Regions from separate parts of the Buttiauxella gaviniae genome, predicted to be linked through region 2. Evidence: riboswitches for the same ligand, from Rfam matches in the RefSeq annotation. Region 2 holds a riboswitch; each other region holds the start of a gene.

Region 1 (2,177 bases), 2.3 Mb from region 2:
CAGCCACCACCAGCGTGGCGGCACATAGCCCTGGGATCAGCCAGCCTGCAATTAGCGGCTGACGGCGCGTTGCCATTCGTTAATCCAGTTGGCGCGTTGTTTAGAAACGTCTTGCGCGCTGTATTCCAGCGTCGTTTGCGGTTTTACCAGGCCGTTAAAGCCTTCCGGCAATTTCACATCGGTCACCGGATACATCCAGTTGCCGGTTGGGATAGTGTTCTGGAAGCCAGGGGACGCGATAAATTTCATGAACTTTTCGGCAAGCTCAGGCTGTTTGCTGGAAGCCAGGCGGCCTGCCACTTCGACCTGCAAATAATGGCCTTCGCTGAAATTCGCCGCCGCGTAGTTATCTTTCTTCTCTTCGATAATGTGGTAGGCCGGGGACGTGGTGTAGCTCATTACCAGATCGCCTTCGCCTTTCAGGAACAGGCCGTAGGCTTCAGACCAGCCTTTGGTGACGGTGACGGTTTTCTTCGCCAGTTTTTGCCAGGCTTCAGGCGCTTTGTCGCCATACACTTTTTGCATCCACAACAGCAGACCAAGCCCTGGCGTACTGGTGCGCGGATCCTGATAAATCACCTTCCATTTTTGGTCACTTTCGACCAGCTCTTTCAGGCTCTTCGGCGGATTTTGCAGTTTGTTTTTATCGTAAACAAACGCGAAGTAGCCGTAATCGAACGGCACGAAGGTGTTGTTATTCCAGCCGCCAGGGATTTTCAGTGCGCTTGTATCCACATTGCTCGGGGCAAACAGTTTGGTTTGCGCCGCCGCTTCCAGCAGATTGTTATCCAGACCAAGAATCACGTCCGCCTTACTGTTTTTGCCTTCCATGCGCAGGCGGTTCAGCAGGGAAACACCATCTTCCAGTGCGACAAATTTCAGCTCGCAATTGCAGTCCGCTTCGAAAGCTTTTTTCACCGCAGGGCCAGGGCCCCAGTCGGCGGCAAAGGAGTCGTAGGTGTAAACAGTCAGCAGGGGTTTTGCGAAAACAGGGGCGGCGATGAGCGCCAGTAACGGCAGGAATTTTTTGAACACTTTGCACCTCTTAGGATTAGGGGTGGCAAAGGACTTTGAGAATTGAGCCTCAAATCCCTTCGCCGGCGTTATCCGGATCAGGTTCGACGGGTATTATCTCAGCCAGACTTTTGTCTTAGCACCCCGTTGAGAACGCGTGCATTGTAATGACTTTGTGAATGTTGCGAAAGCTCTACGGTTCCGGTGGCGCAAACCACGCGGATTTAAAGTCGAACCACCCCAAGGTATTCATCCTCACACCGCGCATACTGCGTTGCCCTTCGATACGCAGCCAGTGGTGAATGAGGGGCAAAATATCATTATTTTCAACGCGCTGCTGGCACCACTCCGGGAGAGAAAGTTCGCCGTTATGCCATTTACGGGTATCCGTTTCCCAATCCATCGAGATACATTTTTGAATCAGCGGCACTTCATAAAGATGTGAATAAAGGGAAAATTCCAGCGGCAAGGTAAAGTTTGCGCTATTTAGCCAGATATCGCTTTCCGCATCGCCCTGATGCCACTCTTCATAACTCACTTCCTCGACGATAAGTTTAACGCCTTGCCGCGCCAGCAACGCTTCCATCACTTTACTGATCACGCGGTGCTCGACGTGATCGCGATAAAACGTCAGCGTGACGGATTCCAGCCCGGCGGGTTTCTCAAGAACCGGCTGCGGGCGCGTATGGTGCCAGCGTGGGAGCAAACCATAGGCCGGGAACCAGTACTGCTGATTTTGTTCGCCTGCGCTATACAGCAGATGAATGGGGGCCAGAATGTGGCTCAGCCAGCGGCGCACCTCTTTATTGCTGCCGCATTGAGAGCGGCTATCAAACAAAATGTAGTAACAGCCTTCTTCAAGACGGCTCTCAACCGCTTTCTCGCTATCAGGCATCCCGGATAATTGCACTGCGCAACTGACTTCCTCGCCGATCTCCGGTAACACCCAGAAATTCACCTCGTCAATTAATGCGCGATAGCCAAAGTAATCATCGTAAGCCTGAATTTTTAGCTGATTGGTGTTATTGCGCACCACGGAATACGGGCCAGAACCGACCGGCTGGCGGGCAAAATTGTTTAACGTTTGCCATTCACGGGGCAGGATCATTGCGTTCACGCTGCCCAACAACCACGGCAACCAGTTATCCGGTTGCGAAAGCGTG
Region 2 (2,177 bases):
CATTACAATTGTCACTTTGCGAGAGGATATGATCCATCTCTTTCGAGAACGGTGTCTGCAAGTTCAGCTTTAAATAAGGCAGAGGGGTATTAAACCAGGTGTTATGAAGTTTGGCGAAGTCAGGCGAGCGCCGAATTTTACACAGGCTTTGATTGACCAGCGTCTTAAATTCATTGTCATCATGAGGGAGCAGGATGACAAAAAACTGCGGTTTCCCAACCCCTTTTTCGCTGACGGAAAATGATTTTTCATCGTTTCTTGCTTCGATGATCTCTTTTAGGGAAATGTCATTAATAAAGGCCGCAGATGCCGTCCCGTCTTGCATCAAATCAAAGGCCTTTTCCATGGTCGGCGTTGAAATGACTAGCATATTCAAACCCAACTCACGGTTTGCCTGATTCAGCGCAATGGAATCGACAGACCCGGCCGTGACCGTCACGGTATGTCCCGCTAATTGTTCAATGCGGGCGATCTTTTTATCTTTAAGCGTGGCAAATCTTGTGTAGGAGTAAGTATAGGGAGTGGAGTAATCAGCAATGCTCTTCCATTCAACGACATTCGCATTAACTGAGCAGATCATATCCACTTTTTGTTCACGTAGCAGCGCATCCCTCTCAGGCAGGTATTTATTATCAATGTAATTAACTTTTAAATCAGGGATGCTCAGGCGTTTACTCATGTCATTAATAATGACATTACATAAGTCGATAACATAACCAACAACTTTTCCGTTGGCTGTTTTATATGAAAAAGGTGGGGCGTCACGATAAGCGATATTTATTTGATGTGTCTTCGTGATGTTATCTATGGTTTTTGATTTTTGCGCTGTTGCCAGGGAGCTAAACAAACAACAAACAAAAAGAACACATGTCGTTAACGGGTTAAATATTTTTGTCATTCTGTTTTATCCATGCGTTATTTTGTTTTATATAGTTATGAAACTTGTTGAGTTTATGTGTTTTTAACGGCATTTAACAAAAGTAAATATTTTTAGCTAGTTATACACGTAAAGCTGACGGGTGCCAATTTATTATATCGGCTGAGGCTTTGTTTATGGCTATATAATATTCAGGAGGTGTTATTAGCTTCTGTTGGAAAGTAATTAAAAATGTTGTGATTATGTTTTTACTAATTGGTCAAAATAATAATCCTTTAAATATATCACCCCGGCAGATTAGGCGTTTAAACAGCAGTCAGCCATGAGAGGTTTACAGAACGCAAAGGGGGCTTTATTCTGGACGGCGATTAATCATCTTTATGATTTCTCGATGACTCGGGGTGCCCTTCTTTGTGAAGGCTGAGAAATACCCGTACCACCTGATCTGGATAATGCCAGCGTAGGGAAGTCAGATGCCTGCCAGGTCATCCCTTCTTCACGCCGGGCAGGAGCTTTTACGATGCAACCTGACCTGCTACCCGGCCATCGCGCCGCGACGGTTTTACACGATTTACGACACGCTTCCCCTCTGGTTCACTGCATGACCAACGATGTGGTGCAGACTTTTACCGCCAACGTTTTGCTTGCCATAGGTGCTGCACCTGCAATGGTGATCGAGCCCGAAGAGGCCGCGCAATTTGCCGCAGTTGCCGGTGCGCTTCTTATCAATATCGGTACGCTTACCGCCGAACGCAGCGATGCAATGCTGGTCGCCATTCACGCCGCAAATGAATCCTCCACACCCTGGGTGCTTGATCCGGTTGCCGTTGGCGGGCTGACATTTCGCACCCGCTTTGCCCTCGACGTGCTGACTCTCAAACCCGCTGCCATTCGCGGTAATGCCTCAGAAATCTTAGCTCTGGCGGGGGAACAATCCGGTGGTCGTGGCGTGGACAGTACAGACGATGCCTTTTCAGCATTACCCGCGGCACAAAGGCTCGCTCAGTATACCGGGGCGATTGTCGCCATCACGGGTGAGCGAGATTATGTGACCGATGGCAAAAACACATGGCATGTTGCAGGCGGCGGGGAATTGATGACGCGAGTCGTCGGCACAGGGTGTGCGCTTTCTGCAGTTGTGGCCGCCTGCTGCGCGTTGCCCGGCTCGCGTTTGGATAATGTGGCTGCGGCCTGCCAGTTTATGAAGCGTGCGGGGGAGCAGGCGATTACCGTAAGCCACGGGCCCGGCAGTTTTACCCCGGCGTTTTTGGATGCGCTCTACGCGCTTAATGCGGAGGCG
Region 3 (2,177 bases), 1.3 Mb from region 2:
ACAGGCACCATTTCGCCATAATCGAACCGCCGCGTGAAACAATGCCCGTGAGGCGTTTGGCGGTCATTGGGACATAACGCAGTAGCACACCGGCGTGAATGGTGAAGTAGTCCACGCCTTGCTCGGCTTGTTCCAGCAGCGTGTCGCGGAACATTTCCCACGTCAGGTCTTCGGCGATGCCGTTGACTTTTTCCAGCGCCTGATAAATGGGCACGGTTCCGATAGGCACCGGGCTGTTACGTAAAATCCACTCGCGGGTTTCGTGAATATAACGGCCCGTGGAGAGATCCATCACCGTGTCTGCACCCCAGCGGGTCGACCAGACCAGTTTTTCCACCTCTTCTTCAATCGATGAGGTCACCGCCGAGTTACCAATATTGGCGTTCACTTTTACCAGGAAATTACGCCCGATTATCATTGGCTCAGATTCGGGATGGTTAATGTTAGCAGGGATAATCGCGCGGCCCGCGGCGACTTCATCGCGCACGAATTCAGGTGTGATATTTTCCGGCAGGCGTGCGCCAAAACCCTGGCCAGGATGCTGGTGGTGTAATACTTCATCACGGATCCGCTCGCGCCCCATGTTTTCGCGTATCGCGATAAACTCCATTTCCGGCGTTACAATCCCTTTGCGAGCGTAGTGCAGTTGAGTGACAGTTTTCCCGGCTTTGGCGCGTTTCGGTATGAGTTGTGTTTCAAAACGCAATTCATCCAGGCCATCATCCGCCAGCCGCTCTTTGGTGTAGGCAGAGCTGCGATCGGTAAGTGTTTCGCAGTCATTTCGTTCGGCAATCCAGTTCGCCCGCAGCGGCGAAAGCCCGCGCAGAACGTCGATGTTAATCGCGGGATCGCCGTACGGCCCGGAGGTGTCATAAACCGGAATAGCGTCATTAGGGGTGAACTGCGGATTTTCTTTGCTGCCGCCGGTTGCGGTTGGGCTCAATTGAATCTCGCGCATCGGTACGCGGATATCTTCCCGTAAACCGGTGAGATAAATACGTTGCGAGTTGGGGAAAGCGGTTCCTTCCAGCGTATTGATAAAATGCTGAGCGGCAGCACGCTGTTTGCGGCGGTTAGGTTTTTTTTCAGTCATAGACATAGCTCATTCCAGTGATTATCAGGAGTGGCTTGTCAGAACAACGGAGGAGTAATGGATGTGGGACGCCCGCGCACGGGTGATCCCAAAAGCAGAATTACTCTTGTTCCCTTCGCAGGTATTAACCTGATCAGGTTCCGCGGATCCCGAATTAACGGTCTCAGCCGGTGCTTAACGCACTCGGCACTCCGACAAGAAGAAACCCATATTGCTACGGGTCGATATGTAAACTACTCGTTAACAGTGCAGAACTCAAGCCGGGCGTGCAAGAGTGTCGGTGTCATTTGCACTGTCATCTAAACCGTGGTCGTACGCTAGCTGAATGAGTTTATCTTCCAGCGAGAACCGAGATTCCAGTGCTTCGCCGATGCCGGACAACGCATTCTGAAATTCAATGTAATTATCATGATCGATTGCGCTTTCGAGATGCGAATCGTAGAAATCCATGATTTGCTGGGTATTGGCTTCCAACTGTGGGTAAAGATGCGTTGCCGCTAAAAGCGGGCTGCTACCTTCCATTTCGCTAATAATGCGTTCATAAATGTTGAAGTGGCCTGACGACAGATAATCCACCAGATTGTGGCAAAAATTATCCAGAGCTTTTTCATCGAGCGCAGTATGGGATTCCTTGTTAGGCTTCATCCCAACCATATTGTAATAAGCCACCAATAAATGTTTGCGGGCATGTAGCCATTGGTCGACTAACTCATTACTACCACCAACGCGCTCAGTCAGATTTTCTAACTGGTTAAGCATGATTGACTCCGTGAGTTATATACTCGTCATACTTCGATTTGCAGAATGTGGCTGCTATTCGAATTGTCGCGAGCAGAAGATGTAACGCAAACGTACCCAAAATTGTTACGGCTATTTGTTTATACCAGTGAACTCGGGGATGTGCACCAGGTTATGGAACGTGTAATTCAAAAGTTAGATCAGGGCTGGTTTATCGTCAGTCATGAACAAAAATTGTGGTTGCCAAAAGGCGAGCTACCTCACGGAGTTGCACAAGATTTCCAGCTAGAAGGCGCCATTGGGTTGCCTATTGGCGAGTGGGAAAATGAACCCGTGTGGCTGGTGC

Evidence for each region. Region 2 has a riboswitch for thiamine pyrophosphate ahead of thiM (hydroxyethylthiazole kinase). Riboswitches for the same ligand answer to the same signal wherever they lie in the genome.
Region 1: linked by a shared signal. The riboswitch ahead of thiB (thiamine ABC transporter substrate binding subunit) and the one ahead of thiM (hydroxyethylthiazole kinase) in region 2 are both predicted to bind thiamine pyrophosphate.
Region 3: linked by a shared signal. The riboswitch ahead of thiC (phosphomethylpyrimidine synthase ThiC) and the one ahead of thiM (hydroxyethylthiazole kinase) in region 2 are both predicted to bind thiamine pyrophosphate.

Annotation. Positions count from the first base shown of each region.
Region 1 is NZ_JBFMVT010000002.1:1,164,158-1,166,334, reverse strand. Features, by position in the region: gene thiP (thiamine/thiamine pyrophosphate ABC transporter permease ThiP) at 1-76, opposite strand, end outside; gene thiB (thiamine ABC transporter substrate binding subunit) at 52-1,035, opposite strand; TPP riboswitch at 1,072-1,171, opposite strand; gene sgrR (HTH-type transcriptional regulator SgrR) at 1,208-2,177, opposite strand, start outside.
Region 2 is NZ_JBFMVT010000002.1:3,490,099-3,492,275, forward strand. Features, by position in the region: gene AB1E22_RS16690 (transporter substrate-binding domain-containing protein) at 1-898, opposite strand, end outside; TPP riboswitch at 1,265-1,361, shown strand; gene thiM (hydroxyethylthiazole kinase) at 1,398-2,177, shown strand, end outside.
Region 3 is NZ_JBFMVT010000002.1:2,164,734-2,166,910, forward strand. Features, by position in the region: gene thiC (phosphomethylpyrimidine synthase ThiC) at 1-1,093, opposite strand, end outside; TPP riboswitch at 1,187-1,297, opposite strand; gene rsd (sigma D regulator) at 1,349-1,852, opposite strand; gene nudC (NAD(+) diphosphatase) at 2,006-2,177, shown strand, end outside.